DNA from 2 places in the Streptomyces sp. XD-27 genome. Region 1 is predicted to be linked to the other one. Evidence: riboswitches for the same ligand, from Rfam matches in the RefSeq annotation. Region 1 holds a riboswitch; the other holds the start of a gene.

Region 1 (7,072 bases):
GGACTGCTCCAACCACGCACCGAGAGACGACAGGGAGCGCTGAGCCATCGTCGCGGGCGCTCTTCTCACATAGTGGATGGCCGGAGCCGGGTGGGGACCCGGTCCGGCCATCGGCCGCTGCCTGTCAGAACTCGTCGTCGAACGAGACCGAGCCCTCGACGGCGACCTGGTAGGCCGAGGCGCGCCGCTCGAAGAAGTTGGTCAGCTCCTGGACGTTCTGCAGCTCCATGAAGGAGAAGGGGTTCTCCGAGCCGTAGCGGACCGGCAGTCCGAGGCGGACCAGCCGCTGGTCGGCCACGCACTGCAGGTACTCGCGCATGGAGGCGGTGTTCATGCCCGGCAGGCCGTCCCCGCACAGGTCGCGGGCGAACTGCAGCTCGGCCTCGACGGCCTCCTCCAGCATCGCGGTGACCTGCTTGCCCATCTCCTCGTCGAAGAGGTCCGGCTCCTCCTCGCGGACGGTGTCCACGACCTGGAAGGCGAAGTCCATGTGCATGGACTCGTCCCGGAAGACCCAGTTGGTGCCGGTGGCCAGGCCGTGCAGCAGGCCGCGCGACCGGAACCAGTACACGTACGCGAAGGCGCCGTAGAAGAACAGGCCCTCGATGCACGCCGCGAAGCAGATCAGGTTCAGCAGGAAGCGGCGCCGGTCCGCCTTGGACTCCAGCCGGTCCAGCTTCTCGACCTCGTTGATCCACTTGAAGCAGAACTGGGCCTTCTCCCGGATGGACGGGATGTTCTCCACCGCGTCGAAGGCGGCGGCGCGGTCGTCCGGGTCGGGCAGGTAGGTGTCCAGCAGCGTCAGATAGAACTGGACGTGCACGGCCTCCTCGAAGAGCTGCCGCGACAGGTACAGCCGCGCCTCGGGGAGTTGATGTGCTTGTACAGCGTGAGCACGAGGTTGTTCGCCACGATCGAGTCACCGGTGGCGAAGAACGCGACCAGGCGCCCGATCAGGTGCTGCTCGCCCGGCGAGAGCTTGGCGAGGTCGGCCACGTCGGAGTGGAGGTCGACCTCCTCCACGGTCCAGGTGTTCTTGATCGCGTCACGGTAGCGGTCGTAGAAGTCCGGGTACCGCATCGGTCGCAGGGTGAGTTCGAAGCCCGGGTCCAGGAGGTTCTTGGGCTTTGCAGGGGTCGTCATTACTGGCAGGCCTCGCAGGACTCGGGGTTTTCCAGGGAGCAGGCGATCGCCTCGGCGTCGGGCGTGGCCTGCTGGGCGGGGATCGGGGCGGCCGCGGTGGCCCCGTTGGCGCGCGCGGACTGAGCGATCCGGGTCGCCGGGCGCGAGCGCAGGTAGTACGTCGTCTTGATCCCCTGCTTCCAGGCGTACGCGTACATCGAGCTGAGCTTGCCGATGGTGGGCGACGCCATGAAGAGGTTGAGCGACTGGCTCTGGTCGAGGTACGGGGTGCGCGCGGCGGCCATGTCGATCAGCGCGCGCTGCGGGACCTCCCACGCCGTGCGGTACAGGTCGCGGATCTCCTGCGGCACCCAGCCGAAGTCCTGGACCGAGCCGTTGGACTCGCGCAGCGCCTCGCGGGTCTGCGCGTCCCACACGCCGAGCTGCTTGAGGTCGTCCACCAGGTAGGAGTTGACCTGGAGGAACTCACCGCTGAGCGTCTCGCGCTTGAAGAGGTTGGAGACCTGCGGCTCGATGCACTCGTAGACGCCCGCGATGGACGCGATGGTGGCCGTCGGCGCGATGGCCAGCAGCAGCGAGTTCCGCATGCCGGACTTCGACATCCGCGTACGGAGCGCCTCCCACCGCTCGGGCCACGTCATCTGCGCGCCGGCGTAGTGGTCGGGGTGCAGGACGCCGCGTGCGGTGCGGGTCGCGGACCAGGCCGGGTGCGGCCCGTGCCGCTCGGCGAGGTCGCAGGACGCCTCGTAGGCCGCGAGCATGATGCGCTCGGAGATCTTGGTGGACAGCGCCTTGGCCTCGGCAGAGTCGAAGGGCAGCCGCAGCCGGAAGAACACGTCCTGCAGGCCCATCAGGCCCAGGCCGACCGGCCGCCAGCGGGAGTTGGAGGCCCCGGCCTCTTCCGTGGGGTAGAAGTTGATGTCCACCACGCGGTCGAGGAAGGTGACGGCGGTACGGACCGTGCGGTCCAGCTTCTCCCAGTCCATGTCGCCGTCCGCGCCCAGGTGCGCGGCCAGGTTGACCGAGCCCAGGTTGCACACGGCCGTCTCGCCGTCGTCCGTGACCTCGAGGATCTCGGTGCACAGGTTGGAGGAGTGGACGACCTTGCCGGGCTCGGCGGTCTGGTTCGCGGTGCGGTTGGCGGCGTCCTTGAACGTCATCCAGCCGTTGCCGGTCTGCGCGAGGGTGCGCATCATCCGCGCGTACAGCTGCCGGGCGGGGACGGTCTTGATGGCCTTGCCCTCGGCCTCGGCCTTGCGGTACGCGGCGTCGAACCGCTCGCCCCACAGGTCGACCAGCTCGGGCGTGTCGGACGGCGAGAACAGCGACCAGTCGGCGTCGGCCTCGACCCGGCGCATGAACTCGTCCGGGATCCAGTGCGCGATGTTGAGGTTGTGGGTGCGGCGGGCTTCCTCACCGGTGTTGTCCCGCAGCTCCAGGAACTCCTCGATGTCCGCGTGCCAGGTCTCCAGGTACACGCAGGCCGCGCCCTTGCGTCGGCCGCCCTGGTTGACGGCGGCGACGGAGGCGTCCAGGGTCCGCAGGAACGGCACGATGCCGTTGGAGTGCCCGTTGGTGCCGCGGATCAGCGACCCGCGGGCGCGGATGCGCGAGTACGACAGGCCGATGCCGCCGGCGTGCTTCGACAGCCGCGCCACCTGGTGGTAGCGGTTGTAGATCGAGTCCAGCTCGTCCAGCGGCGAGTCCAGCAGATAGCAGGACGACATCTGCGGGTGGCGGGTGCCGGAGTTGAACAGGGTGGGGGAGCTCGGCAGGTACGACAGCGTGCTGGTGAGCCGGTACAGCTCGCAGACGTCCGCCAGCGCCCGGTCGGACAGGTCCTCGGCCAGCCCGCAGGCCACGCGCAGCAGGAAGTGCTGCGGGGTCTCGACCACCTGACGGGTGATGGGGTGGCGCAGCAGGTAACGGCTGTGCAGGGTGCGCAGGCCGAAGTAGCCGAAGCGGTCGTCGGCGCCGTCGGCCAGCGTCTTGTCGACCAGGGTGTCCAGCCGGGCGGCGTGCGTCCGCACGAAGGCGGCCGTGGAGTCGGCGATCAGGCCCTCGCGGTGGCCCACCTCGACGGAGGCGGAGAAGGAGACCGCGCCCTGCCCGGCCGCCTCCTCGGCGATGGCGAGGGTCAGCAGCCGGGCGGCGAGCCGGGAGTACTCCGGCTCCTCCGCGATCAGGCCGGCGGCGGCCTCGGTGGCCAGGGCCCGCAACTCCGCCTCGTCCGACCCGGCGTGCCGGCCGCGCAGCGCGGCGGCGGCGACCTTGCCGGGGTCGGTGGCGGGAAGATCCGCGGTGAGATCGGTCAGGGTACGCAACAGGGCGGTTCCGGGCGCGTCGGCGGCGGCCGCGGAGTCCTTGGAGTCCTGGGCCGCTGAAACCGGATCGGCGGGCGCGATGGTCACGGAAGTGCTCTCCCTCGCTCGGCTGGGGGGCCAGGAGGGGTGGTGCGCGATGGTCGCGTACGGGCGTGCCGCACCGGAGCAGGGCATGCCGCGCAGCGTCCACCGGCCCAACCCGCGAGGCCCGGACGTGTTCGAGGCCGTCGGCAGGTAGTCGGACTTCACGCGCACGCAAAAACACACACGTACACCGTTGCGGGACAGTTCCGGATTCGCACCGGATTCCCCTGCGGCGACAGCGAGGATGAGCATACATCTTGTGTTGACTGCCGCACGCGCCACCACATGTTGTGTCACTCGGTTTGAGCTTTCGCACGAATGTGCTATATCGGGAGGCTGTTGGCGGCGTGCGCCGGCATGCGGAAGGGGCGCGGCGAGAGCGCCACGCCCCTGTCCTCCACGCTACCGCGCGGCCGTGCGCCGCGCGCCGTCAGTGTCCGCCCGGCGCCTTCACGGCCGCCCCGGCCGCCTCCACGGGCCGCTCGGCCCTGACGCCCGGGTCGCCCGCGTCCGCCCTGTAGTCCTCCGGGGAGGTCTCGTCGATGCCGTCGGGCGCCTTCAGCGCCCGCAGGACGACGGTCAGGGCGACCGTGACGGCGACGTTCAGGACGAAGGCGGTCAGACCGATGTAGCCGATCTCACCAATGCCGGGGATCTCCTTCTGGCTGCCGCCGAAGTGCTTCTGGGTGGGGCTCGCCACGCCGTACGCCGCGACCGTGCCGTAGACCATGCCGACCGCCCAGCCCGCGAGCAGCGCCCAGCGGTGGAACCAGCGGGTGAACAGACCGCCCACCAGCGCCGGGAAGGTCTGGAGGATCCAGATACCGCCCAGCAGCTGGAAGTTGATCGCCACCGTCTTGTCCATGGTCAGGACGAAGGCCAGCGCGCCCACCTTGACCAGCAGGGACACCAGCTTGGAGACCTTCGTCTCCTGCTCCGGCGTCGCGTCGGGCTTGAGGAAGTCCTTGTAGATGTTGCGGGTGAACAGGTTCGCCGCGGCGATCGACATGATCGCGGCCGGCACCAGCGCGCCGATGCCGATCGCGGCGAACGCCACGCCCGCGAACCAGTCCGGGAACATGTCCTCGAAGAGCTGCGGGATGGCCAGCTGCCCGTTGTCCACCTTCACGCCCGCCGCGATCGCCATGAAGCCCAGCAGCGCCAGCAGCCCGAGCATCAGCGAGTACAGCGGCAGGATGGTGGTGTTGCGGCGGATCACCTCGCGGCTGCGGCTGGACAGCGTCGCGGTGATGGAGTGCGGGTACATGAACAGCGCCAGCGCGGAGCCGAGTGCCAGCGTCGCGTACGCCCATTGCGAGGCCTCCGGTGGCGTCAGCGCGCCGCGCGGCTTCCCTGTCGCCTCGTTCGTCTGCGAGAACGCATCCCCGGCCTTGGCGAAGATGTCGTCGAAGCCGCCCAACTTGATCGGGATGTAGATGATCGCCACCACGATGACGATGTAGATCAGGGTGTCCTTCACGAACGCGATCAGCGCCGGGGCGCGCAGCCCGGAGGAGTAGGTGTACGCCGCGAGCACGCCGAAGGCGATGAGCAGCGGCAGGTCCTTGATGAACCAGTTGGTGTCCTCGCCGCCGCCGACGCCCATCACGTCCAGCACCGCCTGGATGCCGACGAGTTGCAGCGCGATGTAGGGCATCGTGGCGAGGATGCCGGTGACCGCGACGGCCAGCGACAGGCCCTTGGAGCCGAAGCGGCCGCGGACGAAGTCGGAGGTGGTGACGTACCCGTGCTTGTGGGACACCGACCACAGGCGGGGCAGGAAGGTGAAGATCAGCGGGTAGACGAGGATCGTGTACGGGACGGCGAAGAAGCCGGCCGCGCCCGCCGCGTAGACCGCGGCCGGTACCGCGACGAAGGTGTACGCGGTGTACAGGTCGCCGCCCAGCAGGAACCAGGTGACCCAGGTGCCGAAGCTGCGGCCGCCGAGACCCCACTCGTCGAGGTTGTTGGCGTTCTCGGCCGCCCGCCATCGCGCGGCCATGAAGCCCATGACGGTGACGGCCAGGAAGAAGAAGATGAAGACGGCGAGCGCCACGCCGTTCACGCCGTCGTTCACTTCGCCGCACCCCCCTCGCGGGACGCGCTCAGCGCCCGCTTCTCACGGCGGACCAGGACGTACGCGATCGCCGTCAGCCCGGTCGAGATCAGCACCCACAGCATCTGGTACCAGTAGAAGAACGGGATCCCGAACGCCTTGGGGTCGACCTTCGCGTACGAGCCGACCCACAGCATCGCGACGAACGGCGCGACCAGGCAGAGACCGATCACCACACGCGCGGGTGTGACGACCGGTCTGGTGCCGTTCGTTCCGGGTGTTTCGGGCATGGCGGCTCCGTCCCCTTGGCTTGATCACCTGCGGTAATGCGCACGAAATCTAAGCCAGCGGTATGGTGCCCGTCACTACCCGTCCGTATATCGGTATGACAAATACCGGCCAGCCGCCGCGGCCGGGTTCCGGCTGAGGTTGTCAGTCGGCTGCGGGCCGCTGCAGTCGTGCCACGCTGTGCTGTCCCGGGGCGGTGACATCAGCGGCTCCGCCGCGGGCCCCCGGACCCCCAGCCGGGTTCCGGCCGGGGCCGTCAGTCACCCGCGGGCCGCTGCAGTCGTGCCACGAACTTGTAGCGGTCGCCGCGGTAGACCGAGCGCACCCACTCCACCGGCTCGCCGTTGGTGTCCAGCGAGTGCCGGGACAGCATCAGCATCGGCAGCCCCACGTCCGTGCCCAGCAGCCCCGCCTCGCGCGGGGTGGCCAGCGAGGTCTCGATGGTCTCCTCCGCCTCGGCCAGGCGGACGTCGTACACCTCGGCCAGCGCGGTGTACAGCGACGCGTACTTCACCAGGCTGCGCCGCAGCGCGGGGAAGCGCTTGGCCGACAGATGCGTGGTCTCGATCGCCATCGGCTCGCCGCTGGCCAGCCGCAACCGCTCGATGCGCAGCACCCGGCCGCCCGTGGTGATGTCCAGCAGTTCGGCGAGCCGGTCGTCGGCGGTCACGTAGCCGATGTCGAGCAGCTGCGAGGTGGGCTCCAGACCCTGGGCCTTCATGTCCTCCGTGTACGAGGTCAGTTGCAGGGCCTGGGAGACCTTGGGCTTGGCGACGAAGGTGCCCTTGCCCTGGATCCGCTCCAGCCGCCCCTCGACCACCAGCTCCTGGAGCGCCTGGCGCACCGTCGTACGGGAGGTGTCGAACTCGGCGGCGAGCGTGCGCTCCGGGGGCACCGCGGTGCCGGGCGGCAGGGTCTCGGTCATCTCCAGCAGATGCCGCTTGAGCCGGTAGTACTTGGGCACGCGTGCGGTGCGCGTCCCGCCGGTCCCGCTGCCGGTCTCGGCCGGAGACCCGGCCGTATCCCCGTCGGTCTCCATGACGCGCCTTCCCGCCTCCTGTCCTGCTGCCGTCACCGGCTCCTCCGTCTTCAGCGGCTCACATCGTGGCACGGCCAGGCGGCCCCTCGGCTCGGATGTCGTGTGATGTCGGTCCTGTAACGGAGCCGACAGCGACTC
Region 2 (7,072 bases), 1.8 Mb from region 1:
ACCGCGCCTCCGGCCAGGCGCACATCAGCTACGCGGACCTGTCCAAGGCCGCGGGCGACGGCCTCCAGGTGAGCTACGCGGGCAAGGCCGGAGCGGACGCCAACCGGGTCAAGATCACCGGCAGCTACCTGGGCCTCAGCCTGAGCGCGGACGGCACGATCTCCGTGGTGAACGGCGACACGATCCGGCTGCGCATCGGCGCCACCCCGGAAGGCGTACCCGCGCGGCTCGGGGACAGGATCCGGGAGAAGACCGACAAGGACTGGAAGATCGACGACCTGCCGGGCGGGCTGCGGCTGGAGAAGCTGGAGACCACCGAGGACGGCATCGACCTGTCGGTGACGGGCAACTCGGTGAACCTGGCCGGCTGACCGCCAAAACGGTTCAATGTCCAATCACTGAGACGGCCGCGTCCGTACCGCAGATCACCGCCGCGGTACGGGCCGACGGCCTCGCTCCGAGGCGCCCGAAGCAGGCCCCGCGTATCACTATTCAGACGATTACGTCTCATCATCCGACACGCCGGTGACACGCCCGTCCGTCCGTCCCTACCATCGCCCCCATGCAGAGCTCGATTAGCGGTCTCCGTCCGCGGGGACAGGCGGACCTCACAAAGCGGCGGGCAGTCGACCTGTGCCGTGTCGCCGCCATGCTCTGTCGCACCGTCTGACCGGGTGAGCGCCGCCCGCTCCCCCTCCGCCCGAAATGGGCATCCCTTCTCTCGTACAGCGCCACGCGCCTCCCCGCGCCGCGCCGTCCCCGCGTACCCGCACACCCCCGTACCGCCGCAACTGCCCCGGAGGAGAGAACATGAGCCGCAGTGACGTCCTGGTGGACGCCGACTGGGTCGAGGCCCGCATCGACGACCCCAAGGTGGTCATCGTCGAGGTCGACGAGGACACCTCGGCCTACGAGAAGAACCACATCAAGAACGCCGTCCGGATCGACTGGAAGCAGGACCTCCAGGACCCGGTGCGCCGTGACTTCGTCGACCAGGCCGGGTTCGAGAAGCTGCTGTCCGAGAAGGGCATCGCCAACGACCACACGGTCGTCCTGTACGGCGGCAACAACAACTGGTTCGCGTCCTACGCCTACTGGTACTTCAAGCTCTACGGCCACCAGGACGTCAAGCTCCTCGACGGCGGCCGCAAGAAGTGGGAGCTGGACTCGCGCGACCTGGTCGCCGAGGTCCCCACCCGCCCGGCGACGGAGTACAAGGCCAAGGCCCAGGACACCTCGATCCGCGCCTTCCGCGACGACGTCGTGGCCGCGATCGGCTCGCTGAACCTGGTCGACGTGCGCTCCCCCGACGAGTTCTCCGGCAAGCTGCTCGCCCCCGCCCACCTGCCGCAGGAGCAGTCGCAGCGTCCGGGCCACGTGCCGTCCGCCCGGAACATCCCGTGGTCGAAGTCGGCCAACGACGACGGCACGTTCAAGTCCGACGAGGAGCTCAAGGAGCTGTACGAGGGCGAGGGCGTGGACCTGGCGAAGGACACCATCGCCTACTGCCGCATCGGTGAGCGCTCCGCGCACACCTGGTTCGTCCTGCACGAGCTGCTCGGCCAGACCAACGTCAAGAACTACGACGGCTCGTGGACCGAGTACGGCTCGCTCGTCGGCGTGCCGATCGAGCTCGGCGCCAACAACTGACCTCCCCGCCTCCCGGAACGTAAGGAAAGACACCCATGTGTGGAGCAAAGGCCGGCGGCCCCGACGCGTCGACCATCAAGTCCGGTGAGACCACGATCCAGGGCTCGGTGACCCGCGACGGCCAGCCCGTCACCGGTTACGTGCGCCTGCTGGACAGCACCGGCGAGTTCACCGCCGAGGTCCCCACCTCGGCGACGGGCCAGTTCCGCTTCTACGCCGCCGAGGGCACCTGGACGCTGCGCGCCCTGGTGCCGGGCGCGACCGCGGACCGCACCGTTATCGCCCAGAAGGGCGGACTGGCGGAGGTCGCCATCGCCGTCTGAGCCGCAACCCGGCTCACGGGCCGAGAGCCGCATCCCTGGGTTGGACGCCCTCTGCGGGATGCGGCTCTCGGTCGTTGCGGGCGCGGTTACGGGGAGCGGCCTTCGGTCGTACGCTGAAAGCGTGTACGCGCGACGGCGCCGTGCTTACTTCGTCCTGATGGGCGCGTGTCTGACGCTGTTCATCACGGCGTGGGCCGTCGTGCGCCTGTGGTCCGTGCCGGTGGCGGTCGCGATGTGCGTCGTCGCCATGGCCATCCCGCCGTTCGCCGCGATCATCGCGAACCGCAGAGGGCCGGACGACCGGTGGTGGGACGAGACGGGCGACCGGCAGTCGGACGAGTGGTGGCGCGAGCTGGACCGCCGGAGCTGAGTCGCGGGCGAAGCCCGGTACGGCGCTCGGTACCCGCAGACGGCGCTCGGTACCCGTAGACGCTCAGTACACGAGCGCCTGCACGCCGTCCGGCATGATCTCGCTGACGAAGACCTGCATCCCCGCGATCCGCGCGCCCTTGATGAGGTCCTTCTCCTCGATCCCGCGCCGGGCCGCGCACTGCGAACACACCGTGATCGTCCCGCCGCCCACCAGGATGCCGTCGATCAGATCCGGCAGCGGCGCCGCGTGCGGCAGCTCGAACTCCGCCGCCCGCCCCGGCAGGGCGAACCACGTCGACTCCCCGGTCAGATACAGCGAGACCTCGACCCCGCTGGCCGCGGCCACCGCCGCCGCCGTGAACCCCTGCGAGCACCGCTCCGGCGCGTCCGCGCCCGCGGTCACCTTGATCACCAGCTTCTTGGCCATGGCCCCAGCCTAGGTGAGGCGGCATCGCGGACTAGACTGGCGGCGATCCGTAATACCTCACTCCGTCCGAGGAGCGCGCTCGTGCTTGAGGCAGTCTTCACCACCCTGATGATCCTGGTCGCGGTAGGCACGCTCGGCTTCGTCGGGCTGACCTGGAAGAAGCTGTACCAGGGCCAGCGCTGACCGCTCCCTTCCGCTCACTAGCAGAACGCCTGATTCCATGATCGAGATCCCGTCCGACCTCCACCCGGACCTCGTGCCCCTCGCCTTCCTCCTCGGCAACTGGACGGGTGCGGGCGTCGCCGACTTCCCGGGCTCGAAGAAGTGCAACTTCGGGCAGGAAGTGACCTTCAGCCACGACGGCCGGGACTTCCTGGAGTACGTCTCGCGCAGCTGGGTGCTGGACGCGGAGGGCAAGCAGGTCGAGCCGCTGGAGACCGAGTCCGGCTACTGGCGGATCGACAAGGACCGCAAGGTCGAGATCGTGATGATCCGCGACCAGGGCGTCGTCGAGGTCTGGTACGGCGAGCTGGCGGCGCAGAAGCCCCAGATCGACCTGGTCACCGACGCCGTCGCGCGCACCGCCGCCTCCGGCCCGTACTCCGGCGGCAAGCGGCTGTACGGCTACGTCAAGGGGGACCTGATGTGGGTCGGCGAGAAGGCCACCCCCGAGGTGCCGCTGCGCCCCTACATGTCGGCGCACCTGAAGAAGTCCGTCACGCCCGAGCAGGTCGCGGCCTGGGCCAAGGACCTGGGTGACCTGCCGGACGACGGCATCGCCTTCTTCCGCTGACCTTCGGCTCTTCTGCTTCACGTCTTCTGCTTCACACCCGCCCCCGCGGGGGAAGTCCGGTCGAAGTCCGGCGCTGACCCGCAACAGTAGGCGGCCCCAGTGGGTCGCAAGCCTGATCACCCGCGGCGGCGGCAGCTCCTGACAACTCGCCGTGGACTGCGAGGGGACCGCCACCGGCATCGAGTGCCCGGGCCGCGCCTCCTTTCTCCGTACGGACGCGGCCCGAGGTGAAAGCGACCCGCCCGTGGCGAGCCCCACCGACACCGCGGACCCGCGCCCACGGACCGTCGACGCGGACCCGCGCGCACAGGCCGCCTCGGACCCGCGCCCACGCGCCGGCGCGCCCCGCCGGGTCCCGTTGCCGCCGCTGGTCGGCGCGCTCACCGCCGCGCTCGTGGTCTCCCTCGTCTGCGGCGTGGGCCTCGGCGCCGCCGGGCTGTCCTGGTCCGAGGTGCTGCGCATGCTGCGCGCCGGGCTGACCGGGGGCACCATCGGCCGGGACGAACTCTCCGCGTACACCATCGTGTGGGAGCTGCGCTTCCCGCGCGCCGTCCTGGCCGCCGTCGTCGGGGCCGGGCTCGCGGCCATCGGCGTGGCGGTCCAGGCGATGGTGCGCAACGCGCTCGCCGACCCGTTCGTGCTGGGCATCTCCTCGGGCGCGGCGATCGGCGCCAACGCCGTGCTGCTCTTCGGCGCCCTCGCGAGCCTGGGTGTCTGGGCGCTGTCGCTGTCCGCGTTCGTCTCGGCGCTGGCGTCGATGGCCCTGGTGTACGCGGCGGCCCGCACGCCGCAGGGGCTGACCCCGCTGCGCCTGGTGCTGACCGGTTCGGCCATGTACTACGGCTTCTCGGCGATCACCACGCTGATGGTCTTCTCCGCCGACCGGGGCGATGCCGCCCGCTCCGCGATGATGTGGCTGCTCGGCAGCCTGAGCGGCGCGAGCTGGGCGGCGGTGCCGATCGCGGCCGCCGCGGTGGCCGCGGCCCTGGGCTATCTCGCGCTCTCCGCCGGCCGTCTCAACGCGCTCGCCATGGGCGACGAGACCGCCACCGCGCTCGGCGTGGACGCGGCCCGGCTGCGGACCGAGCTGTTCGTGGTGACCGCCGCCGTCACCGGCGCGGTGGTCGCGGTCAGCGGCGCGATCGGGTTCGTCGGGCTGATGGTGCCGCATCTGGCGCGGATGCTGGTCGGCGCCGACCACCGCCGGGTACTGGCCGTCGCGCCGCTGCTCGGCGCGGTGCTGCTGGTGTGGGTGGACATCCTGTCCCGGGTGCTGCTGCCGCCGATCGAACTGCCCCTCGGGGTCATCACGGCCGTCATCGGGGTGCCCTGCTTCGTCCTGCTGATGCGCCGCCGCGGCTACAGCTTCGGAGGCGCGTGATGCGGGTCGACATCGAGGGCCTGAGCGTGGAGGTCGCGGGCGCGCGGCTCGTCGACGACATCGCGCTGCGGGCCGGGACCGGGCAGCTGGTCGGGCTCGTCGGCCCCAACGGCAGCGGCAAGTCCACCCTGCTGCGCTGCGTCTACCGGGCGCTGCGCCCCACCGCGGGCACGGTCCGGCTCGACGGTGAGGACCTGTACGCGCTCACCGCACGGGAGGGCGCGCGGCGGCTGGCCGCGCTGCCGCAGGAGTCGGCGAGCGAGTTCGACTTCACCGTCGCCGAGGTGGTCGCCATGGGCCGGCTGCCGCACCAGCGCGCCGCCGGGCGGGTCACCGATGCCGACCGGGAGGCGTGCGCGGCCGCGCTGGCGCGGGTGGGCGCGGACCGGCTCGCCGACCGCGGCTTCCTGTCCCTGTCCGGCGGCGAGAAGCAGCGGGTGCTGATCGCCCGCGCGCTGGCGCAGGAGCCGCGGGTGCTCGTCCTGGACGAGCCGACGAACCACCTGGACATCGCCCAGCAGCTGGAGGTGCTGGCGCTGGTGAAGGACAGCAGGCTCACCGTGCTGACCGCGCTGCACGACCTGAACCTCGCCGCCGTCCACTGCGACGTGCTGTACGTGATCGCGCGCGGCCGGATCGTCGCCTCCGGCGCCCCCCACGACGTGCTCACCCCCGAGCTGCTGGCCGAGGTCTTCGGCGTCCGTGCGCACCGCGTACCGCACCCCGAGACCGGTGCCGTGCAGTTGCTCTTCGACCTCCTCCCCGCCCTTCCCTCTCCCCGCTCTTCGTAAGGACGGCTCATGCGCCTGACGCCCATCGCCCTCGTGCTCGCCCTCGGCCTCGGCCTGACCGGGTGCGGCGCCCATGTGGCGGACGACGCCGCGGACGACGACGCCCGCGGCGGCAGGCCGTCCGGCCACTACCCGGTGACCGTCGAGAACTGCGGGCGGAAGGTCACGTACGACAAGGCGCCCCGGCGCGTGGTCACCAACGACGTGGGCATCACGGAGATCATGTTCGCCCTCGGGCTGGAGGACCGCATGGCCGGTTTCGTGATGCCCGACGACAAGGGCGACCTGGACGCCGTGCCGTGGAAGGACTCCTACGGCAAGGTGCCGTGGCTGTCGAAGAAGGAGATCACCAAGGAGCTCGCCCTCGACGCCGACGCCGACCTGGTCTTCGCGGGCTGGAACTACGGCTTCAACGAGGCCACCGGCGTCACCCCCGCCGCGCTGAAGAAGCTCGGCATCGGCTCGTACGTCCTGACCGAGTCCTGCCGCAACGGCCAGGGCTCGGCGCGCGGGGTGATGCCGCCGCTGGAGGCCCTGTACGCCGACCTGGCCACCCTGGGGAAGATCTTCGACGTCGAGGACCGGGCCGCCGCGCTGGTGCGGGACTTCAAGCAGCAGGTCGCCGACGCCCGGGCCAAGGCCCCGAAGGGCGACCACCGCCCCACCGTCTTCCTCTACGACGACGGCCGGGACCGGCCGTTCACCTCGGGCCGCTACGCCGGGCCGCACGACATCATCACCAAGGCGGGCGGCGACCACGTCATGAAGGACCTCGAGGACTCGTGGACGACCGTCGGCTGGGAGACCGTCGTCGAACGCGACCCCGAGGTCATCGTGATCAACGACTACGGGGACACCAGCGCCGCCCGGAAGCGGGACTTCCTGCTGTCCTACGGCCCGCTGCGGAACGTCTCGGCGGTCAAGCACCGGCGGATCTACGTCATGGACTACGCCGACCTGGTCGAAAGCCCCCGCAACCCGGCGGCGATCGTCGCCCTGGCCGCGTATCTGCGCGGAATCGAGACCTCCCGCGGCCGGTGACGGCTTCTACACTGGGCCCGTGGCGACCACCGACTGGAAGACCGACCTTCGAGAGCGCGGCTACCGCCTGACCCCGCAGCGCCAGCTCGTGCTGGAGGCTGTCGACCACCTTGAGCACGCCACCCCGGACGACATCCTCACCGAGGTACGGCGCACGGCGAGCGGGATCAACATCTCCACCGTCTACCGGACGCTGGAGCTGCTGGAGGAGCTGGGGCTGGTCAGCCACGCCCATCTCGGGCACGGCGCGCCGACCTACCACCTCGCCGACCGGCACCACCACATCCACCTGGT

Evidence for each region. Region 1 has a riboswitch for cobalamin ahead of Q3Y56_RS23685 (ribonucleoside-diphosphate reductase subunit alpha). Riboswitches for the same ligand answer to the same signal wherever they lie in the genome.
Region 2: another riboswitch for cobalamin. It lies ahead of Q3Y56_RS15540 (iron ABC transporter permease); the one in region 1 lies ahead of Q3Y56_RS23685 (ribonucleoside-diphosphate reductase subunit alpha).

What each region holds. Positions count from the first base shown of each region.
Region 1 is NZ_CP130713.1:5,434,905-5,441,976, forward strand. It holds gene Q3Y56_RS23675 (hypothetical protein) at 1-43, shown strand, start outside; partial or broken gene Q3Y56_RS23680 (ribonucleotide-diphosphate reductase subunit beta) at 125-1,143, opposite strand; gene Q3Y56_RS23685 (ribonucleoside-diphosphate reductase subunit alpha) at 1,143-3,554, opposite strand; gene Q3Y56_RS23690 (hypothetical protein) at 3,559-3,705, shown strand; cobalamin riboswitch at 3,679-3,820, opposite strand; gene mctP (monocarboxylate uptake permease MctP) at 3,982-5,628, opposite strand; gene Q3Y56_RS23700 (DUF3311 domain-containing protein) at 5,625-5,897, opposite strand; gene Q3Y56_RS23705 (GntR family transcriptional regulator) at 6,152-6,934, opposite strand.
Region 2 is NZ_CP130713.1:3,645,580-3,652,651, forward strand. It holds gene Q3Y56_RS15510 (DUF2993 domain-containing protein) at 1-371, shown strand, start outside; gene Q3Y56_RS33530 (putative leader peptide) at 563-670, shown strand; gene Q3Y56_RS15515 (sulfurtransferase) at 811-1,650, shown strand; gene Q3Y56_RS15520 (DUF1416 domain-containing protein) at 1,686-1,973, shown strand; gene Q3Y56_RS15525 (DUF3099 domain-containing protein) at 2,095-2,343, shown strand; gene Q3Y56_RS15530 (DsrE family protein) at 2,407-2,772, opposite strand; gene Q3Y56_RS15535 (FABP family protein) at 2,993-3,565, shown strand; cobalamin riboswitch at 3,575-3,708, shown strand; gene Q3Y56_RS15540 (iron ABC transporter permease) at 3,924-4,946, shown strand; gene Q3Y56_RS15545 (ABC transporter ATP-binding protein) at 4,946-5,737, shown strand; gene Q3Y56_RS15550 (ABC transporter substrate-binding protein) at 5,747-6,778, shown strand; gene Q3Y56_RS15555 (Fur family transcriptional regulator) at 6,798-7,072, shown strand, end outside.